One region of the Streptomyces sp. NPDC048506 genome, then DNA from elsewhere that is predicted to be linked to it. Evidence: riboswitches for the same ligand, from Rfam matches in the RefSeq annotation. Region 1 holds a riboswitch; each other region holds the start of a gene.
The links. A riboswitch is a leader RNA that binds a small molecule or an ion and turns the genes downstream of it on or off. The one in region 1 is predicted to bind thiamine pyrophosphate.

Region 1 (7,763 bases):
CGCTCGTCGGCGACGACCTCCAGCTTGACCCAGTTCGTGCCGAGTGCCTCCCGGGCGAGCCGCGCGGTGAGCACCGCCTCGCCCGCGGTGAAGCAGCCGGCCGTGTTGGGCAGCACCTCGATCTTGTGCCGGTCGAGGACGGACAGGACCGAGCCCTGCACGGTGGGATCCAGCCGGCGCATGGCGACCGTGGTCAGCTCGGTGCCGGAGGCGATCAGGGCGCGTTCGAGGACGTCGAGGCTGGGCGCGCCACCGGTGCCCATGATCAGGCGGGAGGTGAAGGTGGTCCCGCCGATGGTCAGCAGGTCGGGGCCGGTGGCGGAGCCGCCCCGGGGCGCGGCGGAGGACGTCCCCCGGAAGAGCGCGGTATCGGACATGTCCTGGATCAGCCTCCCTGGACCGCGGTGAGCACCTCGACGCGGTCGCCGTCGTCGAGCGGGGTGGCGGGCCACTGGGTGCGCGGCACGACGACGTCGTTGACCGCCGCGGCCACCCCGGTGGGCGCCGTGGACAGGGTCGAGACCAGCCGGTCGAGGGTGAGCCCGCCGGGGATCTCACGGGCCTCGCCGTTGACGGACACCGAAACGGTGGGGGTGGGGGCGCTCATACGGGCTGCTCCTCCGGAAGGCGGGGGCGCGCGGTCCCGGAAGCGGTGGGGGAGAAGCGCGCGGGGGTGAAGGGACGGGCCTCCTCGGGCAGGTTCCCGGTGGCCAGCACCTCGGCCATCACCTCACCGGTGACCGGCGTCAGCAGCACGCCGTTGCGGAAGTGGCCGGTGGCCAGATGGAAGCTGGGCAGTTCGGTCGGCCCGAGGAGCGGGGCGTTGTCGGGGGAGGCGGGGCGCAGCCCGGCGCAGGTCTCCACGAGGGGCAGCTCGGTGATGCCGGGGACCAGCTCGTGGGCGTCCCGCAGCAGTTCGTACACCCCGCCCGCGGTGACGGTGGTGTCCCAGCCCAGCTCCTCGCTGGTGGCCCCGAGGACCAGCTCGCCGTTCTCCCGCGGCACCAGATAGAGGGGGTTGCCGCGGACCACGGCCCGTACGGTGCGGGACAGGAAGGCTGGGGAACCGGCGGGCACGGCCGGCAGCCGCAGCCGCAGCACCTGGCCCTTGACCGGCCGCACCGGCGGCAGTAGTTCCTCGGGCACCCCGGCCAGCCGGCCGCTGCGGCTGCCGGCGGCCAGTACGGTCTGACCGGCCGACACCCGTGTGCCGTCGGCGAGTTCGGCGCCCGTGGCGCGGCCGCGGTCGACCGTTAGCCGCTCGGCCCGGCTCCGGTGGAACACCACCCCGGCCCGCTCACAGGCCGCCAGCAGCGCGCTCGCCAGCCGGCGCGGATCGACCTGGTGGTCGCCGTCCACCCGCAGGCCGCCGCGTACGCCGGGGGCCAGCATCGGCTCCAGGCGGCGGCACTCGCGGCCCGCCAGCCATTGGGAGTCCAGGCCCGAGCGGAGCTGTAGGGCGTGCAGCTCGCGCAGGTGGGCGCGGTCGTCGGCGTCCAGGGCGACGGCCAGGGTGCCGCACCGCCGGTAGCCGATCCGCTGCCCGCTCGCCTCCTCCAGCTCCTCGGTGAACCGGGGGTAGCGGCGCGCCGAGGCGAGGTTGAGGCCCAGCAGGGTCTGCTCCCCGTAGTGCAGCTCGGAGACCGCGGCCAGCATCCCGGCCGCGACGTACGCCGCACCGCCACCGGGCGCGGGGTCGGCCAGCGCGACGGTCAGCCCGCGGCCGGCCGCCCGCCAGGCGGTGACCAGGCCGATGACGCCGCCCCCGATGACGAGCACGTCGGGGTGCCCGGTGTCCGATCTCGATGGTGTGGCAGGTGGATGCATGGGCGTCCAGCCCCTCCCTTCGCCGGCATGACCCGGATCAGGTTCGTACGGTCGGAGGCCGGCCAGCCTCCCTCTCAGCCCGGTGCGTCCGGGCTCCCGCGAGTGCGTGTACCCGTCACCCTAGTACGGGGGCGCGAGGCGCCGTAAGGCGATGTCCGGGTGTGCGCGCGGGCGTCCCGGCGTACGCGGGGCGGCCCCGCGCCCCGCTGTCGCCGCGTGTGACGGTGTGTCAGAGATCTCCTTGCGCGCTGCGCGGGCGGCGTGGCACACCGGCCTAGAGTGAGTGGGTGAGCGAGCAGAGCATGTCCTCCCCGTCCTCTGACCACACGCCGCGCGTGGTGATCGTCGGCGCCGGAATCGCGGGTGTGCAGACCGCGGTCGCCCTGCGCGAACAGGGCTGGCGCGGCGCGATCACACTGCTCGGCGACGAGCCCCACCAGCCCTACGACCGGCCCCCGCTGTCCAAGGCGGTGCTGCTGGGCAGGGCCGACAGCCCCACCTTCGACGTGGACTTCGCCGGGCTCGGCATCGACCTCCACCTCGGCCGCCGGGTCACCGCCCTGGTTCCGGAGGACCACCGGGTCGATACGGCCGAGGGCCCGGTCCGCTACGACCACGCGGTGATCGCGACCGGCGCCGACCCGATCGCGCTGCCCGGCAGCCGGGGCATGCCCGGCGTCCACCTGCTGCGCACCCTCGACGACGCCGAACGGCTGCGGCCGGTGCTCGCCGCCCAGCACGAGATCGTGGTCGTCGGGGCCGGCTGGATCGGCGCCGAGTTCGCCACCGCGGCGCGCGAGGCCGGGTGCGCGGTCACCGTCGTCGAGGCCGCCGACCGCCCGCTGGCCGGTGCCCTGCCCGCCGAGGTCGCCGCCCATATGACCTCCTGGTACGCGGACGCCGGTGCCGAACTGCGCACCGGTGCCCGGGTCGCGTCCGTCACCGCCGGTGCGGTCACCCTCGCGGACGGCACCGTGCTGCCCGCCGACGCCGTGGTCGTCGGGATCGGCGCCCGGCCCGCCACCGCCTGGCTGGCCGGCTCCGGCGTCGAGGTCTCGCCCGACGACGCCTCCGTGCTCGCCGACGAGCGGCTGCGCACCTCCGTACCCGATGTCTACGCGGTCGGGGACTGCGCCTCCTTCCCGTCCACCCGTTACGGCAGCCGCCTGCTGGTCCACCACTGGGACAACGCCCTCCAGGGCCCCCGTACGGTCGCCGAGAACATCGCCCGGGGCGGGGCCGAAGACGTGGTCTACGACCCCGTCCCGTACTTCTGGTCCGAGCAGTTCGGCCGGTTCGTGCAGTACGCGGGGCACCACGGGGACGCCGACGAACTGGTCTGGCGCGGCGACCCGACCGGCGCCGCCTGGTCGGTGGTCTGGCTGCGCGGCGAGGAGGGCGCGGGCGAGGCGCCGTCCGGTCGGCGGGCCGGCAGGTTGGTCGCGCTGCTGGCCGTGGGGCGGCCGCGGGACCTCGCCCAGGGCCGCAAGCTGATCGAACGGGGTGCGGTCCTCGACCGGGACCGGGCGGCGAACGCGGCGGTACCGCTGAAGGCCGCCGCCGAGTAGGGGCCGGAGCCGGGGCACCGGGGTCGTCCGGGGCACCGGGGGCATCCGGGGGCAGTCGGGGGTGCGCCGCCGGGCGCCTCGCGGGGGGGCGTCGTCACTCTCCGGGGTGCCGGCGACCCCTGATGGCGATGCCCGGCTACCGGCTGTCAGTGCGAGGTGGCAGGCTTGTCCTGTGACCGAGATTGACGCAAACATCGATGGACTCGTCCCCGCCTGGCTCACCCTCCCCGACATCGCCGAAAAGCTCGGCGTCGAGGTGACCCGCGTGCGGCAGCTGGTCAAGGAGGGCCAGCTGATCGCGGTGCGCCGCGGCGAGAACAGGGTGCTTCAGGTGCCCGCCGATTTCATCAAGGACGACAAGGTGGTCAAGGGCCTCGTCGGCACGCTCACGCTCCTCAAGGACGACGGCTTCACCGACGAGGAGATGCTGGAGTGGCTGTTCACGGAGGATGAGACCCTGCCCGGTACCCCGGCGCAGGCGCTGCGCGAGAATCGCGGCACGGAGGTGAAGCGCCGGGCCCAGGCGCTCGCCGTCTGATCCGCCCGGTGCGGCCCGCTCCCGACAGCGACCGCACCGGCATCCGTAGCCGCATCCCAGGGGCGTACGGACCGGAAGGCCCGGCCCGTACGCCCCCGACCTGGGGGGAAACCGCCCGATGAGCACCGCACGACAGGCCCTGTCCGACGCCCGGCTCTACCTCTGCACGGACGCCCGCACGGCCCAGGGCGACCTCCCGCAGTTCCTGGACGCGGTGCTGGCCTCGGGCGTGGACATCGTCCAGCTGCGCGACAAGGGCATGGAGGCCGGCGAGGAGCTGCGGCACCTGGAGGTGTTCGCGGACGCCTGCCGGCGGCACGGCAAGCTGCTCGCGGTCAACGACCGCGCGGACGTCGCCCACGCCATCGGCAGCGACGTGCTGCACCTCGGGCAGGGCGACCTGCCGGTCCCGGCGGCCCGCGCCGTCCTCGGCCCGGACGTCGTCATAGGCCGCTCCACCCACGCCGAGGCCGAGGTGGACGCCGCGATCGCCGAGCCGGGCGTGGACTACTTCTGCACCGGCCCCTGCTGGCCGACGCCCACCAAGCCGGGCCGCCACGCCCCCGGCCTCGACCTGGTCCGCTACGCCGCGGCACGGGCCCCCGAGCGCCCCTGGTTCGCCATCGGCGGGATCGACGCCGGCAATCTGGACGAGGTGCTCGCCGCCGGTGCCCGGCGGGTCGTGGTGGTCCGCGCCCTCACGGAGGCCGACGACCCGGGGGCGGCAGCGGCCGCGCTGGCCAAGCGCATCCGCGGCTGGGACGCGTAGGAGCCCCCGCGGGCCGGGGACCGGGCCGGACGCGGCCCCCTCGGCGGGTGCGCCGGAGCGGAAAATGTCCAACCAGTGGACATGAACCGGACCAACCAGGCATTACGTCGAAGACGGTTGGTGTGTGCCCGGCCGGTGGTTAACCTGCCCGTATGGCCCTAGGTACAGCTTCCACCAGGACTGATCGCGCGCACACGGTGCGCGAACTGCTCGCCTCCGGCAAGCAGTCCTACTCGTTTGAGTTCGCCGCCCCCAAGACGGAGAAGGGCGAGCGGACCCTGTGGAACGCCATTCGCCGGATCGAGGCCGTCGCGCCGACCTTCGTCTCCGTGACGTACGGCGCCGGCGGCACCTCCCGTGACGGCACGGTGCGCGCCACCGAGCGCATCGCCACCGACACCACTCTCACCCCAGTGGCCCATCTGACCGCGGTCAACCACTCCATGGCGGATCTGCGCAACATCATCGGCCAGTACGCCGACGCCGGGATCCGCAATATGCTCGCGCTCCGCGGCGACCCGCCCGGCGACCCCATGGGCGAGTGGGTCAAGCACCCCGACGGCATCGCCTACGCCGCCGACCTGGTCCGTCTGATCAAGGAGTCCGGCGACTTCTGCGTCGGCGTCGCCGCCTTCCCCGAGATGCACCCGCGCTCGACGGACTGGGACACCGACGTGACCCACTTCGTCGACAAATGCCGGGCCGGCGCGGACTTCGCGATCACCCAGATGTTCTTCTACGCCGAGGACTACTTCCGGTTGCGGGACCGCGTCGGTGCCGCGGGTTGCTCCACACCGATCATTCCGGAGATCATGCCGGTTACGAACGTGCGCCAGATCGAGCGGTTCGCTCAGCTCAGCAATGCGGCCTTCCCGCCCGAGCTGGCCGAGCGGATCCTCGCCGTCAAGGACGACCCGGCGGCGGTACGCTCCATTGGCATCGAGTACGCCACGGAATTGTGTGCGCGTTTGATGGCCGAGGACGTTCCCGGGTTGCACTTCATTACCCTGAACCACTCCACGGCGACCCTGGAGATCTACGAGAACCTGGGGCTGCACCAGCGGTCCTGATCACGGCTGGCCGGCGGGCGGCGGAAGAGGGGCGTATATGGGCTGGACGATCCTCTACATCGCGTTCGGCCTGGTCGCCGTGTGGCTGCTGGGCGAGGTACTGCTCCAGTACAAGGCCCGGCTGCGCTGGCGGCTGCTCGCCTTCGCCGGCTTCCTCGGTGTGGTCGTCGGCGTCGTCATCCCCTCGGTGATCGTGATCGGGGTCGGTCTGCTCGCCTTCGCCTTCGGCCAGACCCAGGTGACGCTCTCCTTCAAGCGCGGCTTCACCACCGGCTGGGCCCTGGGCGGCAAACCCGGCGAGAGCCGGCGCCGCCGGGCCCGGCCGTCCGGCCCGCCCGCCACCGAACCCACCCTCCAGGTCTCCGACGTGGAGGCGGTACCGGCCGGTGAGCCGCCCGCCGACCTCCCCGGCCCGGGCATCGGCGCGGGCGGGGGCGGCCCGGAGACCTTCGAGAGCACCGGGGGCTTCCGGAGCGTCGGCGGCTTCCAGAACCAGGACACCTACGCCGGCCAGGGCTCGTACGGCTACCAGACCGGCGACTACGAGCCGGGCGACCCCTACCGCACCCAGGACCCGTACCAGGACCCGCAGGACCAGAGCGTCTTCGCCACCCAGGCCTTTCCCGCACCGTCCTACGACGCGCCACCTACCGCGGACCGGAACGACTACGCACGGGCCGACACCACCGCCGTCTACGCACCGGAACCGCTGCCCGAGGAGACCGGCCAGTACGGCATCTACAGCGCCGACGCCCGCACTCCGCAGGCCGACTACACGGGCTACGACGTCTACGGCAACACTGCCGGCAGCGGCGCCGGCGACGGCAACGGCTATGCGTACGGCGGCAGTTACGGCCAGCCCGCGGCCGGCCAGGACGGCTACGCCGACCCCTACGCGGCGTACGGCGACGGCCAGGGCCAGCAGCAGCCCTACGCCGACCCGTACGCCGGCGCCCAGCAGTACTCCGCCCCGTACGACCCCTACGCGCAGCCGGACCCGTACGCCGCGCCGGCCTACGGCGCGCAGCAGTACGACGGCCAGGGCGGGCCGCTCGGCCAGAGCCCGGGCCAGGGCTACGGGGAGGCCTCGTCCGACGGCGCATGGGTCCCCCAGCAGCGCGACGGTGAACTCCCGCCCGAGCAGCCGCCCTACCCGCCCTACCAGCAACAGGGCTACGACGGACAGCAGTTCCGCTACTGAGTGGGCCCGGGCGCGGCGCCGGGCGCCGCGGCCGCGCTCATGTGGAGCCGTGCCAGTCGTCGCCGTTCACGATCAGCCCCGCGACGAGCGCGCCGGACATCCCGGCATGCGCCAGCCCGCCGCCCGGGTGCGACCAGCCGCCGACCGCATAGAGCCCCGGTATCCGGGTGCGGTTGCCCGGCCGCAGGAACCGGCCGTCCCGGCCCGCCAGCGCCGGACCCGGCACCAACGCGTCGTCCGCGGGCGGTCGCACCTCCCGCCACAACACCCGCTCCGCAAGCCCCGGAACAGCCGCCCCGGCCACCTCGACCAGCCGGTCCGCCTCCGCCTCGGCGGACGCACCGTCCAGCCAGTCGACCGGGCCGTGCGGCGCCACCGCCGCGGTCAGCGTCACGGCCTCGTGGTCGTCGTCGGGCCGGGTGGTGGGATCGTCCGGGCGCAGTACCGTCACCGTCGGCCGCGCACAGGGTGTGCTCCCCCAGCCACCGCTGGGAGGTGCCCCCAGCCCGGGGCCGTCCCCGAACACGCCCACCAGCTCCGCCGCCCGGTCCGCCGCATGGACGACGGTCCGATGCACCGCACCCGGCTCCCGCGCCCCGCGCAGCGCCAGACAGACCGTGAAGCGCGCCGTCGCCCCCACCTCGGGGGCGTCCACCGGCCGTACCTCGTCCGCCCCGTAGGGCTGCCGTCCGTCCAGGAGCGCCGGCAGCCGGGCCGGGGCGATGCCCGCGACCACGAACTCGGCCTCGTGGACCTGCCCGTCGGCCAGTGCGACGCCCGCCGCCCGGCC
Region 2 (7,763 bases), on a different contig from region 1:
GCTGGCGGTGGCCGGTCGGAAGCTGGATGCCGCCGTCTACTTCGCCGTCTACCGCGAGGGCGAGGTGGAGATGGTGGCGGTCACCGACGACCCGGAGCGGCCGCCGGTGGAGGAATGGGCCGACTTTCGTACCACCGCGCATGCTCATGCGATCGGGCAGTGTCTGCTCGCGCAGCTTGACGAGGCATCAAGGAAGGAACACCTGTCGCGGTACCCCGTCCAGTCGATAACGCCCTTCTCCATGCGGACCGAGGGCGATCTGCTGCACCGCCTGGACACGGTGCGTCGCGGTCAGGTGGCCGTTGAACGCCAGGAATATGCCCTCGGCACGGTGTGTTCGGCCATTCCCATCCAGGTCGGGGCGGCCGCTGCGACGCTGGGAGTGTCACTTCCCTCCCATGAACTGCATCGATTGCGATCCGTTACGGAACGACTACGGAAAATGGCGGAGACGGCACTAACGACACTCGCCTTCTCTATCAGTATCTGAAAACTCACTCCTTGTGATCTGTCGGCCGGTGGCACACGATGGCGTCCACAGGGCTATGGGGGATGCACCCGGCCATCTCTGATCAAGTGCGGGGCAGTGGTTGATGACCGACACAGTTCAGGCAGAAGTGATCATGAGCTTCGTCGTCTCGGAGGAGCTCGCGTTCCGGATCCCGGTGGAGCTGAACTTCGCCAGCACCGATCCGTACGCCGTCCGGCTCACCTTCGATCTGCCCGGCGATGCGCCCGTTACCTGGGCGTTCGGCCGGGAGTTGCTGCTGGACGGGCTGAGCCGGCCGTCCGGTGAGGGCGATGTGCGGATCGAGCCGGTCTCCTCCGAGCACCTCAGTGATGTCTTCATCAGCCTTCAAGTGGGCGCCGAACGTGCCCTGTTCCGGGTGAGCGCGGCGCCGCTGGTCGCGTTCCTGGACCGTACGGACCGCCTGGTGCCGCTCGGTGAGGAAGAGGTCTGCGACATGCTGGAGGCCGTCCTGGACCAGATCCTCACGGAGGCGCCCGCGGGCTGACCCCGCCGCCCGCCAGGCCGTTGGGTGCGGCGCCGCAACGGGTACGCCGGTCCGTGCCGCGTACCCGTGTGCATCCCGCGCCGTGCGCGGGCCCGTATGCCTCAGCGCTTGCGGCGTCTGCCGTGCCCACCCCGCCGATGCGTCCGGCCGCCCGCCGCGTCCACCAGCGCGCCCGCGCCCGGCTCTGTCTCCGTACCCGTCCCCGTCTCCACGGACGTCCCGGGCGCGCCGTGACTCCTGCGGTCGGCTGAGACGACCAGAGCGGCCAGCAGCGTCGTCAGCGGGACGGAGGCGACCAGGCCGATGCTGCCCACCAAGGTGCGGACGATCTCCTCCGCGACCACCTCGCTCGTGGCGACCGTACCGACGCTGCTCTGTGCGATCGAGAACAGCAACAGCAAAGGCAGTGCGGCGCCCGCATAGGCCAGTACCAGGGTGTTGACCACGGACGCGATGTGATCCCGGCCGATCCGCATTGCCGCGCCGTACAGCGCACGCCAGCCGGCTGAGGGATCGGCCTCCTTCAGCTCCCAGATCGCGGCGGTCTGGGTCACCGTCACATCGTCGAGCACACCCAGCGACCCGATGATGATCCCCGCCAGCAGCAGACCGTGGATCTCGATGTTCGGATAGAGGCTGTGCACCAGGCCGGTGGTGTCGTCCGTATTGCCGGTCAGCAGCGCCCAGTTGATGAACACCGAGCCGAGCAGCCCGATCAGCAGCAGTGACACGAGGGTGCCGAGCACCGCCACCGAGGTACGAGCCGTCAGCCCATGGCACATGTAGAGCGCGATCAGCATGATCGCGCTGCCCCCGACGATCGCCACCACCAGTGGATCGGAGCCTTGCAGGATCGCCGGGAGGATGAACAGCGTCAGCACGACGAAGCTGGCCGCCAGCGCCACCAGCGCGAGGACGCCGCGCAACCGGCCGACGAGCACGACCGCCCCGGCGAAGATCGCCGCCAGTACCCACATCGGGAGGGACCGGTCGACATCGCTGACCGCGTATTGCAGGTCCTTCGGCGCCTTGGGGGAGTACGCCACCACCACGTCCTGCCCGGTCGTATAGCGCCGCAGGGCGTCTGGTGTCACCACGGTTTGGAAGGTGCGCCCGGCGTTCTCCCCCGTGGTGACCTTGATCGTCGCCTGCTGGCAGGGCTTGCCCTTGGCCGCTCCCCCGGCCGGTGGCTGTCCCGTCGGCGACGGTGGCTGGGACTGCTGCTCGGCGTGGACGTCGGCGCAGTTCACCTCGACCACCTTGATGACCCTGGCCTTCTCCGTGGGCTGGTCGAAGCCGACACCGGAGGGCTTGTGGGGCGGCGCGCCGCCCGGCCAGAGCACGACCAGACCGACCGCCACTGCCGCCGCGAACGGGATCAGCACGGCCGCGATCACCTTCCGCAGATGCCGGGAGACCGGCGCGGCCGGGCCGTGGCCGTGCGTATGCGAGTGCGGGGCGGCATGGTGGTGCGACGCGTGGGAGCTCACCGCCAGATCATCCCAAGAACTCATGGGGCCCCCTGTTCACCCCGCTGCATCGGCCGCTACCGTGGTGGCACCTTTGCAATCGCGGGAGCTCGGAGCACCGGGCTGAGAGGGCGCTGACCTCCGTCCCAGCGACGTTTCACGTGAAACGTCGACGGATGGAAGCCGCTGCGTCGACCGCCGAACCTGTTACCGGGTAATGCCGGCGTAGGGAGTTGGGGTCTCCATGACTCTGCAGGATGCACGCACGCCCAAAAACGACGACGATGCCAGCGGCGGCAACGAGCCGCAGATCGGCTGGCACAAGGGCTATGTCTCCGGATCGCGGCCGGATCTTCGGGTCCCGGTCCGGCGGGTGCACCTCACCAACGGCAAGGACGTGACGCTCTACGACACGTCCGGGCCGTACACCGACCCGAATATCGACACCGATGTCCGCCGTGGTCTGGCGCCGCTGCGGGAGAACTGGATCATCGCCCGCGGCGACACCGAGGAGTACGCGGGTCGCCCCATGCGGCCGGAGGACGACGGCCTCAAGCACACCTCCCCGCGCGGCGGGCTGAAGAACCTCGACGCGGTCTTCCCCGGTCGCCCCCGCCAGCCGCGCCGCGGCCGGGACGGCGCCGTCGTCACCCAGCTCGCCTACGCGCGGCGGGGTGAGATCACCGCGGAGATGGAGTACGTCGCGCTCCGCGAGAACGTCACGCCCGAGTTCGTGCGCGAGGAGATCGCCGCCGGACGCGCGGTGCTGCCGGCCAACGTCAACCACCCGGAGATCGAGCCGATGATCATCGGCAAGAACTTCCTGGTGAAGGTGAACGCCAACATCGGTAACTCGGCGGTCACTTCCTCCATCGAGGAGGAGGTGGAGAAGATGACCTGGGCGACCCGCTGGGGCGCCGACACGGTCATGGACCTCTCCACCGGCCGCAACATCCACACCACCCGTGAGTGGGTGCTGCGCAACTCCCCCGTCCCGATCGGCACCGTCCCGCTCTACCAGGCGCTGGAGAAGGTCGACGGCAAGGCCGAGGAGCTGACCTGGGAGATCTACAAGGACACCGTCATCGAGCAGGCCGAACAGGGCGTCGACTACATGACGGTGCACGCCGGTGTGCTCTTGCGGTACGTGCCGCTGACCGCCCGTCGCAAGACCGGCATCGTCTCCCGTGGTGGTTCGATCATGGCCGCCTGGTGCCTTGCGCACCACAAGGAGTCGTTCCTCTACACCCACTTCGAGGAGCTCTGCGAGATCCTCGCCTCCTACGACGTCACCTACTCGCTCGGTGACGGCCTGCGCCCCGGCTCCATCGCGGACGCCAACGACGAGGCACAGTTCGCGGAGCTGAAGACCCTCGGCGAGCTGAACACCATCGCCAAGCGGCACGGCGTACAGACCATGATCGAGGGCCCGGGCCACGTCCCGATGCACAAGATCAAGGAGAACATCGACCTCCAGCAGGAGATCTGCGAAGAGGCCCCGTTCTACACGCTCGGCCCGCTGACCACCGACATCGCACCCGCCTACGACCACATCACCTCCGGTATCGGCGCGGCGATGATCGCCTGGTGGGGCACCGCGATGCTCTGCTACGTGACGCCCAAGGAGCACCTGGGCCTCCCGGACCGCGACGACGTCAAGACCGGTGTCATCACCTACAAGATCGCGGCCCATGCGGCAGACCTGGCAAAGGGCCACCCGGGCGCCCAGGAATGGGACGACGCGCTCTCCGACGCCCGCTTCGAGTTCCGCTGGGAGGACCAGTTCAACCTGGCCCTCGACCCGGACACGGCCCGCGCCTTCCACGACGCGACGCTGCCCGCCGAGCCGGCGAAGACGGCCCACTTCTGCTCGATGTGCGGCCCGAAGTTCTGCTCGATGAAGATCAGCCGAAGCATCACCGAGCAGTTCGGCGGCGATGCGGACGCGACCCCCGAGGAGATCGAGGCGGGGATGCTGGAGAAGTCCAAGGAGTTCGCGGCGGCAGGGAACCGGGTGTACCTGCCGTTGGCGGACTGATCGGTCGACCGCGTGTGTGGTGGGGGCTGATGGTGTCTCCACCACACACTGGTGCCTCCACCACACACTGCCGCGTACAACGGTCCCCTGGGGTGCGCGTGTGCTGAATCCGGCTACTCCGCCGGGTGGTCCGGCCCGCCGTAGTCCGGGCTGGTGAAGTCCGGGCTGGAGTAACGGGGGCGGGTGCGTGCGGAGCCGGTGTCGGGGCTGGTGAATTCGGGGCGGGTGTAGCCGAGGGTGGGGATGCGGCTCTCGGGGGCCGTGGTGCGGCGCGGGACGTAGCGGACCGGGTCGTCGTCCGGGCTGGCGGCCGGGTCGGCCAGCGCCTCGCGGAGGAAGGGCAGCAGCCCGCGTTCCAGGAGGGCGTGCCGCCAGGCCTCGTGCGCGAGGTCCAGTGCCGCGCCCAGCTCCTCGGCTCTGGTGTTCTGCGCGGACGAGCCGTTGCGCAGCGCCGTGACCACCAGGCCGCCCATCGCGACGAGGGCGCCGGCGGCGGTGAGCGCGGCGAAGATCCAGCCCACGCTGATCAGCGGCTCGGCGAGGGACTTGTCGGGGCTGATCGCGCGCAGGGCGTAGCCGATGAGGAGGAAGAGCACGGCGGCGATGCCCGCGAGGACCGGGGCGAGGACGGTGACCATCGCGGCCAGTCCGGCACCGGTGTTTTTGGACTCGCCCGCGGTGGCCGATCCCGGTCCTTCGCCAGTGGTCTCGTCCTCTGTCGGTCCGTTCGCGCCGGTGCCGGACAGCGTGGACGCCGGCGCGCGCAGTTCGGCACGCAACTGCACGAAACGTTGGTATTCGGCCGTGGCGCAGGCGGCGATCGCGGTGGTCGCATTGAGCGCCATCGTGCGCAACTGCTCGGTATTGAGGTGCTTCTCCGCTCCGGCGCTGGGGTCGTCCGAGCGGTATGCGGCGGTACGCAGCGCTTCATCAAGGAGCCGCGCGAATTCCGCGCGGTCCTCGTTCAGCAGGTGCGGAGCGCTGTTCATGTGCATCCCCCGATGCTCCGTAGGGCCGTACGGCCGGCGTTGGCCGGGCGGTGGGCGGAAACGGAGGAGAGCCTGCTACGGATAGACCGATGGTAGAGCGACTCCGGCGCGGGGTGACAGAGAGTTTACGGAAATTGAGTAATGCCACGACCGGATTCCGCCCGTGCCGCCTCCTGTTTCCGACCCGACCGACCACCCGCCGGTCCGCGGTACATCTGCCCAGCGAACGCTCAGTCAGTCAGCGGAAGTTGAACGACCAGCAGCTTTCCGGCCATGGTGATGCCGCCGTCCATGGCGATGGCCAGACCGTCGGCGTAGACGTGCGGACCGTCGACCGTGATGCCGTCGCTCTCGCTGTCCTCCGTGCCCACCTCGCCCAGCAGGTACGGGATCGGGCTGTGCCCGTGGACGACGCGGTCGCCGCCGTACGCGTCCAGGAGCTCGCGCACGGCCTGCGAGCCGGACTCGTCGCGGAAGGCGAACCGCTTGGTGAACTTGCGGAACAGGTCCCAGACTTCGTCGGCGTCGCTGCGGGTGAGGACGTCGTGGACGGTGTCGTTGACGGCCTCGATCGAGTCGCCGTACTCGAGGTAGGCGGTGGTGTCGGAGTGCACGAGCAGGTGCCCGTCCTCCTCCATCACGGCGTCCAGCCGGGCCATCCACTGGAGGTGGTGGTCCTCAAGGCGGTCCATGTCGCTCTTCTGGCCGCCGTTGAGGAGCCAGGCGGCCTGGAAGGACGCGGTGCCGGCGCCGGACTGGACCGGGGTGTCACCGAACCGCTTGGCGCCCAGCAGCAGCAGCTCGTGGTTGCCCATCAGGGCCTTGCAGTAGCCGCCGGCCGCCGCGGCCTGCGCGGAGAGCTGCATGACCAGGTCGATCACGCCGATGCCGTCCGGGCCGCGGTCGGTGAAGTCGCCGAGGAACCAGAGCCGGGCGTTGCCCGCCGCCCAGTCGCCGTCGGCGTCGATCAGGCCCTCGGCGGCCAGCGCCTCGCGCAGCTCGTCGTAGTAGCCGTGCACATCGCCGACGACGAACAGGGGGCCCAGGCCCTCCGGCGCGTGGGAGTCGCTCGCGGCTTCGGGCGCCGGGACGACGGCCGGGTGATCGATGAGGGTGTCCGTACGGACCGGGGTGATGACCGGGAGGTCACGGGCGGTCGGGGTGTAGTCCTCGGCCGGCGGGGCGGCGGGCGGAACCACGGGGGGTGCCACGGGCGGCGGACCGACGGGCAGATGCAGCGGCGGACCGGCAGGCGGGAAGGGGGAACCCGCGGACGTGCCGGAGGGAGTTCCGGGCAACGGAGCGGACTCCGGAGTTTGCCCCGCCATGGTCCACACCATGGGTCCCTCACTGGCCCCCTGAGTCATCGACCCCTCCACCATCGCGCCGCCGTGCACCTATCGGACCCGTGCCTGGTCGACGGCGGTCCGCGGTGTCGTGCGCCCATCATAGGAATGCCGATCGCGGCTTGTGACGCACCCGGGGGTGGTCAATCCGACGGAGCCTGACATTCGCGGCTGATTTCTCCCGAGATCGCCCTGTTTTTTCCTGGCATGCGGGGGCGCCCGGCACCGGCCGGTACGCCCGCTCGTTCGTGTGCGGCTGCACACTCAGTCTCCGGCGGGTCCCCGCGGCGGGCTGACGGTCGTTCTGGGGGACCGTCGCTGAGAAGAGGTCCGCACGATCAGATCGGTCGGTATCACCTGTTCGATGGGCCTCCCGTTGTCGAGTCCCTCGATGGCGTCGATGAGGATCTGGACGACGGCGGTGCCGATGCGGCGGGGCTTGAGCGACAGGGTGGTGATGGGCGGCTCGGTGGTCGCGTAGACGGTGGACTCGCTACAGCAGACCAGCAGCAGGTCCTCCGGCACCCGCAGGCCGTAGCGCCGGGCGGCGGCGAGCAGGTCCGTGCCGTTGGGGTCGAAGAGTCCGTAGACGGCGTCCGGCCGGTCCGGGCGGGCCAGCAGCCGGTCGGCGGCGACGGCGCCCGCGCACGGGTCGTGCGCCGGGTAGGACTCGTACACCGGGTCCTGGCCGACCCGCTCGCACCAGCGCAGATAGGCGGTGGTCGAGAGTCGGGTGTAGGTGTCGGTGGTGGTGCCGGTGAGCAGGCCGATGCGGCGGGCGCCGGCGTCGGCGAGGTGGTCGAGCAGGCTGAGGACGGCGGCCTCGTGGTCGTTGTCGACCCAGCCGGTGACCGGCAGAGCGCCGCCGGGTCGGCCGTCGGAGACGACGGGGATGCCGTGCCGTA
Region 3 (7,763 bases), on a different contig from region 1:
AAAGACCAGGAGCAAGTGGTGATCGAAGAGATCCTCCTCGAAGCCGAGGAGAAGATGGAGAAGGCCGTCGTGGTCGCCAAGGAGGACTTCGCCGCGATTCGCACCGGACGTGCGCACCCGGCGATGTTCAACAAGATCGTGGCGGACTACTACGGTGCGATGACGCCGATCAACCAGCTGGCGTCGTTCTCGGTCCCCGAGCCGCGGATGGCCGTGGTCACCCCGTTCGACAAGAGCGCGCTGCGCAACATCGAGCAGGCGATCCGCGACTCCGACCTCGGCGTCAACCCGAGCAACGACGGCAGCATCATCCGGGTGACCTTCCCGGAGCTGACCGAGGAGCGCCGCAAGGAGTTCATCAAGGTCGCCAAGAACAAGGCCGAGGACTCGAAGATCTCGATCCGCAGCGTCCGGCGCAAGGCCAAGGAGGCGCTGGACAAGCTCGTCAAGGACAAGGAGTCCGGCGAGGACGAGGTGCGCCGCGCGGAGAAGGAGCTCGACGACACCACCGCGAAGTACGTCGCGCAGGTGGACGAGCTGCTCAAGCACAAGGAATCCGAGCTCCTAGAGGTCTGATGAACGAGTCATCCTGGGGGGCCTCGCCCGGCGCCGGCCAATGGGGGCCGCCCGACCACGGACTGGCCTCCTCGCTTCGCGGGGCGGCGCCGCCCGCCCCGGCGGGTCCCGTGCACGACTGGGGCGCGGCGGCGCAGACTCGGCCCATGCCCATCGTGCCCGAGCCAGGCGGACACCAGGACGACGACCGGGAATATCGGGACATCCGGGATGACCGGGACCACCCGGACGACCGGGGGGCTGCTCGACTGAGCGGCCCCCTGTTCCGCGAGGAAGAGCCGCAGGAGCCCATGCCCACCTCTTTTCCCGGGTCCGACCGTTCGGCGGACTCAGCGAAGCCGCAGAAGAAGAGCGCGGGCCGCAACCTGCGTGCCGCGATAGGGGTGGGTGTCGGCCTCGGTGCGGTCATCCTCGCGTCGCTCTTCGTCTACAAGCCCGTCTTCATCGGCGTGATCGCGATCGCGGTCGTCGTGGGGCTGTGGGAGCTGACCTCGCGGCTGGCGGAGCGCAAGGACATCCGGGTGCCGCTGGTGCCGCTCGCGGTCGGTGGCACCGCCATGGTGGTCGCCGGATACGTGCGCGGCGCCGAGGGGGCGTGGGTGGCGATGGCGCTCACCGCGCTCGCCGTCCTGGTCTGGCGGATGACCGAGGCGCCCGAGAACTACCTGCGGGACGTCACCGCCGGCGTCTTCGCGGCGTTCTACGTGCCGTTCCTGGCGACGTTCGTGGCGCTGATGCTCGCGGCCGAGGCCGACGGGCCGCAGCGGGTGGTCACGTTCCTGCTGTTGACGGTCGTCAGCGACACCGGTGCGTACGCGGTCGGCTGGCGGTTCGGCAAGCACAAGCTCGCGCCGCGGATCAGCCCCGGGAAGACCCGCGAGGGCCTCGTCGGCGCGGTGCTCTTCGCGATGGCCGCCGGCGCCCTGTGCATGGAGTTCCTGATCGTGGGCGGTTCGTGGTGGCAGGGCCTGCTGCTGGGCCTCGCGGTCGCGGCCAGTGCCACGCTCGGTGACCTCGGCGAGTCCATGATCAAACGCGATCTGGGCATCAAGGACATGGGCACCTTGCTGCCCGGCCACGGCGGCATCATGGACCGTCTGGACTCGCTGCTGCCGACCGCTCCGGTGGTCTGGCTGCTGTTCGTGGTCTTCGTGGGATCGGGCTGAGCCCGACGGTGCCCGGGGTCGTGCGGCCCCGAGGCTGAGGCTGACGCAAAGCCCCCTGCTAGCGGTGATCTGCTGGCGGGGGGCTTTTTGTGTGGAAGTGGAAGTGGCAGTGGCAGTGGCAGTGGGAGTGGGAGTGGCAGTGGTGGTGGTTGCGGAAGCGGTGGCGCGCCGCTTGGGTCGGCGCCGGCCGTCACCCGCGGGTTCCCGGTCGCCGGTCCGTGCCGCGGCCGGCCCACCGCCAGATCGCCGCCATCCCCAGCGCCAGGACGATCAGCGCCACGGCGACGATGACGCCCTTGAGTGCGTAGTCCATCAGCAGGTGATGGGCGACATCGGACGCGTTCATCGCGAGGCCGTTCATCGCCGGCCGTCCCGCTGGCGCGCACGGGAGGGGCCGTCCTCCAGGCGGCGGGCCGCCGCCCGCAGGGCGGCGCGCAGGGCGGGGTCCGCGTACCGGCGGGCCTGTTCGAGCCGGCCCCGGCGCTTCAGCACCACGGCGACGGCGAAGACCACCAGGGCCAGCACCACCAGGCCGCCCGCGATGACGCCGAACCTGATGAGCATGAGGTTGAGGTACCGCTCCATGAGTCCTCCCGTTTTTGTATCACGCATGTGATAAAAAACAATGTATCACGGGCGTGATACAAAGGCGGCATGCCGAAGGTCGTGGATCCGGACGCCCGCCGCCGCGCGGTCGTCGACGCGCTGTTCCGAGTCGTGGTTCGCGACGGCCTGCAACGCACCTCGCTGCGCGCCGTCGCCGACGAGGCCGGGCTCAACATCGGCTCGCTGCGCCACTACTTCGCCAGCCAGCAGGAGCTGATGGACTTCGCGATGCAGTCGATGCTCGACGGCCTCACCGATCGGCTGCTCCAGCACGTCGAGCGCATCGGGGACCTGGGCCGGTATCCCTGCGCGGAGCGGCTCCGCCTCGTGACCGACCTCCTGGCCGAGCTGCTGCCGCTGGACGAACGCCGCGGCGCGGAGGTCACCGTCTTCCTCGACTTCAACGCCGCGGCCCGCACCAATCCGGCCTTCCAGGACCTCGCCCACCAGGCCGCCGCCGGCACCAGAAGGCTGGTGCACCGCGTCCTCACCCGGCTCGACGAGTCCGGCACGCTGCGCCCCGGACGCGACATCGCCATCGAGACCGAGCGCCTGACCTCGCTCCTCGACGGTCTCTCCCTCAGCGCGGTACGCCACCCCGACATCCTCGGCGCCCAGATGTGCCGTCAGGTGCTGGCCGCTCACCTGGAGGATCTGTCCGGGGCCGGATGAACGCCGGACGCCGGAGGCGTCGCGCACACTGCCGGGGCGAAGGTGCCGCGTCGGCAAGCGAGTTGGTCGACCTGGTGCAGGCCGGGGCATGGGGCTGTACGAGGTGGGCCGCCTGCGCGAGCGCTACCCGGATGCGCGGATCGTCGGCCGGGTGGAGGTGGACTGCGGCGAGTCCCACACCGAGGACATCGTGTGGCTGCCCGACGGCACCCTGTTCCACGCCTCCGGATGGCCCGGGATGGACCCCTGGGAGCTGACCGGCGACCCGCACGCGGTTGCCGCGGCCCTCGGCATCACCGGCGAGATGCTGGAGGACATCGACGTCGACCTGGACGCCGAGCCCGAGGAGGTGGAGTGGTCCGCCTTCGTCGGCCTGGCCCGGGGGGAGGCCGACCCGTGGCCCCGGACGCATCTGGAGACCTCCGTACTCACGGTCCGCCACACCAAGAGCTCCACCCACCACATGGAGGGGCTGTACTTCATCGGTGGGTGACGACGTGCCGGCCGGCAGAATCCCCGCGCGGTCGGCCGACGATGACCGGCGACGACCGAGGGTGTTCGTCCCCTCACCAGCCTGACCTGGGGCGCGCCAAATGATCTGCGACACTGGACGAACCATGCCTGCACCCGGAGAACTCACTTTCGTCGCGCCGCGCGGGGCCAAGCAGCCCCCTCGGCACCTCGCCGACCTCAGCCCCGCCGAGCGCCGCGACGCGGTGGCCGAGATCGGTGAGAAGCCGTTCCGCGCCAAGCAGCTGTCGCAGCACTACTTCGCCCGTTACGCGCACGACCCGGCGCAGTGGACCGACATTCCGGCGGCGGCGCGCGAGAAGCTGGCCGGCGCACTGCTGCCGGACCTGATGAACGTCGTACGGCACATCTCGTGCGATGACGACACCACCCGCAAGACCCTGTGGAAGCTGCACGACGGCACGCTCGTCGAGTCCGTGCTGATGCGCTACCCGGACCGGGTCACCATGTGCATCTCCTCGCAGGCCGGCTGCGGAATGAACTGCCCGTTCTGCGCCACGGGGCAGGCGGGGCTGGACCGCAACCTGTCCACCGCCGAGATCGTGCACCAGATCGTCGACGGGATGCGGGCGCTGCGCGACGGCGAGGTGCCGGGCGGCCCGGCGCGGCTGTCCAACATCGTCTTCATGGGGATGGGCGAGCCGCTGGCCAACTACAAGAGGGTCGTCGGCGCGATCCGGCGGCTGACCGACCCCGAGCCGGACGGTCTCGGGCTGTCCCAGCGGGGCATCACCGTCTCCACGGTCGGCCTGGTCCCGGCGATGCTCCGGTTCGCCGACGAGGGCTTCAAGTGCCGGCTGGCGGTCTCGCTGCACGCACCGGACGACGAGCTGCGCGACACCCTCGTGCCCGTCAACACGCGCTGGAAGGTGCGCGAGGTGCTGGACGCGGCCTGGAGTTACGCGGAGAAGTCCGGGCGGCGCATCTCGATCGAGTACGCCCTGATCCGGGACATCAACGACCAGGCGTGGCGCGGTGACCTGCTGGGGCGGCTGCTCAAGGGCAACCGCGTCCATGTGAACCTGATTCCGCTGAACCCCACCCCCGGGTCGAAGTGGACCGCCTCGCGCCCCGAGGACGAGCGGGCGTTCGTGCGGGCCATCGAGGCGCACGGGGTGCCGGTGACCGTTCGTGACACCCGTGGGCAGGAGATCGACGGCGCGTGCGGGCAGCTGGCCGCCTCGGAGCGCTGACCACCCGCTGGTACCGTGTGACCGAACAAATGCACATTCCGACAGGGGAGCGCCACAGCGCTGAGAGTGCGGATGCGTCGTAGTCCTACGGTGCCCGCAGACCCTTGAACCTCGCCCGGGTCATTCCGGGTAGGAAGTTCGGTCGTCACTCATGCTGTTGCGCCCTGCCCGGAGTCACCCGCGCCACGTCGTCGGACGTCGCGAGCCGCGGACACCGGGCAGGGCCGCGTCTCTTCCTGGCCAGCCAGGAGGAAGAATCAGTGAGCACCACGAGCAGGATCACCGCGGCGGCCGTTGCCGCCGCGGTCGCTATGACCACACTCGCCGCATGCGGCAGTCAGGGCGGCGGCAGCGCGGACGCCAAGACCGTCACGCTCGTCAGCCATGACTCGTTCCGCGCGTCGAAGTCCGTCCTCGCCGCCTTCGAGAAGGAGAGCGGCTACAAGGTGAAGGTCCTCGGGGGCGGGGACGCCGGCAAGGCCGTCAACCAGGCGATCCTGTCGAAGGACAATCCGCAGGGCGATGTGTTCTTCGGCATCGACAACATCCTGCTCTCCCGCGGGCTGAAGGCCGGCCTGTTCAGCCCGTACCGGGCCAAGGGCCTGGACAGCGTCCCGGCGGCGCTGCAACTCGACAAGGACCGGCACCGCGTCACCCCGCTCGACTACGGCGACATCTGCGTCAACTACGACCGCGGCTACTTCGCCAAGCACAAGATCGCGCCGCCGAAGACCTTCGACGACCTCGTCAAGCCGCAGTACAAGGGCCTGCTCGTCACCGAGAACTCCGCGACCTCCTCCCCGGGGCTCGCCTTCCAGCTCGCCACCATCGCCGCGTACGGCAACGACGGCTGGCAGGGCTACTGGAAGAAGCTCAAGGCCAACGGCGTCGAGGTGGTCGACGGCTGGGAGCAGGCCTATAACGAGCGGTTCTCGGGCTCCGCGGCCGGCAAGGACAAGGGCGACAAGCCGCTGGTGGTCTCCTACGCCTCCAGCCCGCCCGCCGAGGTGCTCGGCAAGAAGCCCGCGCCGAAGGAGGCACCCACCGGCGTCGCGACCGGCACCTGCTTCCGGCAGATCGAGTTCGGCGGGCTCCTGAAGGGCGCGAAGAACGAGAAGGGCGGCAAGGCGCTGCTGGACTTCCTGCTGAGCCGGACGTTCCAGGAGGACGTGCCCCTCCAGATGTTCGTCAACCCGGCACGCAAGGACGCCACGGTGCCGGAGGTGTTCACCAAGTACGGCGCGACGATCGACAAGCCGACGACGCTGGCCCCGGAGACGATCACCCAGAACCGTGAACAGTGGATCAAGCAGTGGTCCTCGCTCGTTCTGAAGTAGCCACCACTTGGCGCCGCGGACCGGCGCGGGGAACGGCGGTGCGGCTCGGCCTGATGGCGGTGCCGCTCGCCTTCTTCGCGCTGTTCTTCGGCTACCCGGTCGTCGCGATCGTCGGCCGGGGACTGAAGGACGGCGGACAGTGGCAGCTCGGCCGCTTCGGCGCGGTGCTCAGCGACCCGGGCATCGTGCACGTCCTGTGGTTCACCGTCTGGCAGGCCGCCGCCTCGACCGCGCTGACCCTGCTGGTCGCGCTGCCCGGTGCCTATGTCTTCGCGCGCTTCGACTTCCCCGGCAAACAGCTGCTGCGGGCGGTGGTGGCGGTGCCGTTCGTGCTGCCCACCGTCGTCGTCGGCGCGGCCTTCCTGGCGCTGCTCGGGCGGGGCGGACTGCTGGACGACCTGTGGGGCGTGCGCCTGGACACCTCGGTATGGGCGATCCTGCTGGCGCACGTCTTCTTCAACTACGCGGTGGTGGTACGCACCGTCGGCGGGCTCTGGGGGCAGCTCGATCCGCGCCAGGAGGAGGCCGCGCGGGTGCTGGGCGCCGGACGGTTCGCGGCCTGGCGGCGGGTGACGCTGCCCGCCCTGGGGCCGGCCGTCGCGGCCGCCGCCCTGATGGTCTTCCTCTTCACCTTCACCTCCTTCGGGGTGGTGCAGATCCTCGGCGGACCCACCTTCTCGACGCTGGAGGTGGAGATCTACCGACAGACCGCGGACTTCCTGGATCTGCCGACGGCCGCGGTCCTCACCATGATCCAGTTCGTGGCGGTGCTCGGCGTACTGGCGCTGCACGCCTGGACGGTGCGCCGCAGGGAGTCCGCACTGCGGCTGGTGGACGCCGCCCGGACCGCCCATCGGCCGCGCGGCCGCGGCCAGTGGGCGCTGCTGTGGGGAACGCTCCTGGTCATCGCCGTCCTGCTGATCGCGCCCCTGGCGGTGCTCGTGGAGCGGTCGTTCGCCGGACCGGACGGCCATGGAACGGTCTTCTACACCTCACTGGGCTCGGCCACGGGCGCCGACAGCGCCTTCGCGGTCGCCCCCTTGGAGGCCGTGTGGAACTCCCTTGCCTACGGGGCGGCGGCCACCGCGATCGCGCTGGTGGTGGGCGGACTGGCCGCCGCCGCGCTGGCCCTGCCCCGGCTGCGCCGCGGCCCGTCGGGGCGGATTCCGCTGGTCAGCCGGCTGGTCCGGGGCTTCGACGGGCTGCTGATGCTGCCCCTGGGCGTCTCCGCGGTCACCGTCGGCTTCGGCTTCCTGATCACCCTCGACGAGCCGCCGCTGGACCTGCGCACCTCGTGGTGGCTGGTCCCGCTCGCCCAGGCGCTGGTGGGGGTGCCCTTCGTGGTCCGCACGATGCTCCCGGTCCTGCGGGCCGTCGACGGGCGGCTGCGCGAGGCGGCCGCCGTGCTCGGCGCCTCACCGTGGCGGGTGTGGCGCGAGGTCGATCTGCCGATGGTGCGCCGGGCACTGCTGATCGCCGCGGGCTTCGCCTTCGCCATCTCGCTGGGTGAGTTCGGCGCCACGGTCTTCATCGCACGGCCGGACCGTCCGACGCTGCCGGTGGCTGTGGCGCGGCTGCTGGGACGTGCCGGAGAGCTCAACTACGGGCAGGCGATGGCCCTGTCGACCATCTTGATGGTGGTGTGCGCCGGCGCCTTGCTGGCCCTGGAGCGCGCCCGCCCG

Region 2: it holds a riboswitch for thiamine pyrophosphate, as region 1 does, so the genes downstream of both, thiC (phosphomethylpyrimidine synthase ThiC) here and thiO (glycine oxidase ThiO) in region 1, are expected to answer to the same signal.
Region 3: it holds a riboswitch for thiamine pyrophosphate, as region 1 does, so the genes downstream of both, AB0C96_RS20210 (thiamine ABC transporter substrate-binding protein) here and thiO (glycine oxidase ThiO) in region 1, are expected to answer to the same signal.

What each region holds. Positions count from the first base shown of each region.
Region 1 is NZ_JBEZIX010000052.1:59,414-67,176, reverse strand. It holds gene AB0C96_RS33720 (thiazole synthase) at 1-377, opposite strand, end outside; gene thiS (sulfur carrier protein ThiS) at 386-607, opposite strand; gene thiO (glycine oxidase ThiO) at 604-1,827, opposite strand; TPP riboswitch at 1,825-1,937, opposite strand; gene AB0C96_RS33705 (FAD-dependent oxidoreductase) at 2,115-3,395, shown strand; gene AB0C96_RS33700 (Rv2175c family DNA-binding protein) at 3,568-3,933, shown strand; gene thiE (thiamine phosphate synthase) at 4,052-4,702, shown strand; gene metF (methylenetetrahydrofolate reductase [NAD(P)H]) at 4,855-5,772, shown strand; gene AB0C96_RS33685 (hypothetical protein) at 5,810-6,973, shown strand; gene AB0C96_RS33680 (NAD(P)/FAD-dependent oxidoreductase) at 7,011-7,763, opposite strand, start outside.
Region 2 is NZ_JBEZIX010000002.1:178,581-186,343, forward strand. It holds gene AB0C96_RS02230 (helix-turn-helix domain-containing protein) at 1-490, shown strand, start outside; gene AB0C96_RS02235 (SsgA family sporulation/cell division regulator) at 594-1,016, shown strand; gene AB0C96_RS02240 (YibE/F family protein) at 1,118-2,506, opposite strand; TPP riboswitch at 2,578-2,734, shown strand; gene thiC (phosphomethylpyrimidine synthase ThiC) at 2,730-4,523, shown strand; gene AB0C96_RS02250 (hypothetical protein) at 4,637-5,518, opposite strand; gene AB0C96_RS02255 (metallophosphoesterase) at 5,743-6,894, opposite strand; gene AB0C96_RS02260 (LacI family DNA-binding transcriptional regulator) at 7,123-7,763, opposite strand, start outside.
Region 3 is NZ_JBEZIX010000023.1:94,412-102,174, reverse strand. It holds gene frr (ribosome recycling factor) at 19-576, shown strand; gene AB0C96_RS20240 (phosphatidate cytidylyltransferase) at 576-1,742, shown strand; gene AB0C96_RS20235 (hypothetical protein) at 1,933-2,103, opposite strand; gene AB0C96_RS20230 (hypothetical protein) at 2,100-2,327, opposite strand; gene AB0C96_RS20225 (TetR/AcrR family transcriptional regulator) at 2,397-3,020, shown strand; gene AB0C96_RS20220 (DUF6333 family protein) at 3,109-3,513, shown strand; gene rlmN (23S rRNA (adenine(2503)-C(2))-methyltransferase RlmN) at 3,638-4,744, shown strand; TPP riboswitch at 4,778-4,898, shown strand; gene AB0C96_RS20210 (thiamine ABC transporter substrate-binding protein) at 5,005-6,081, shown strand; gene AB0C96_RS20205 (iron ABC transporter permease) at 6,135-7,763, shown strand, end outside.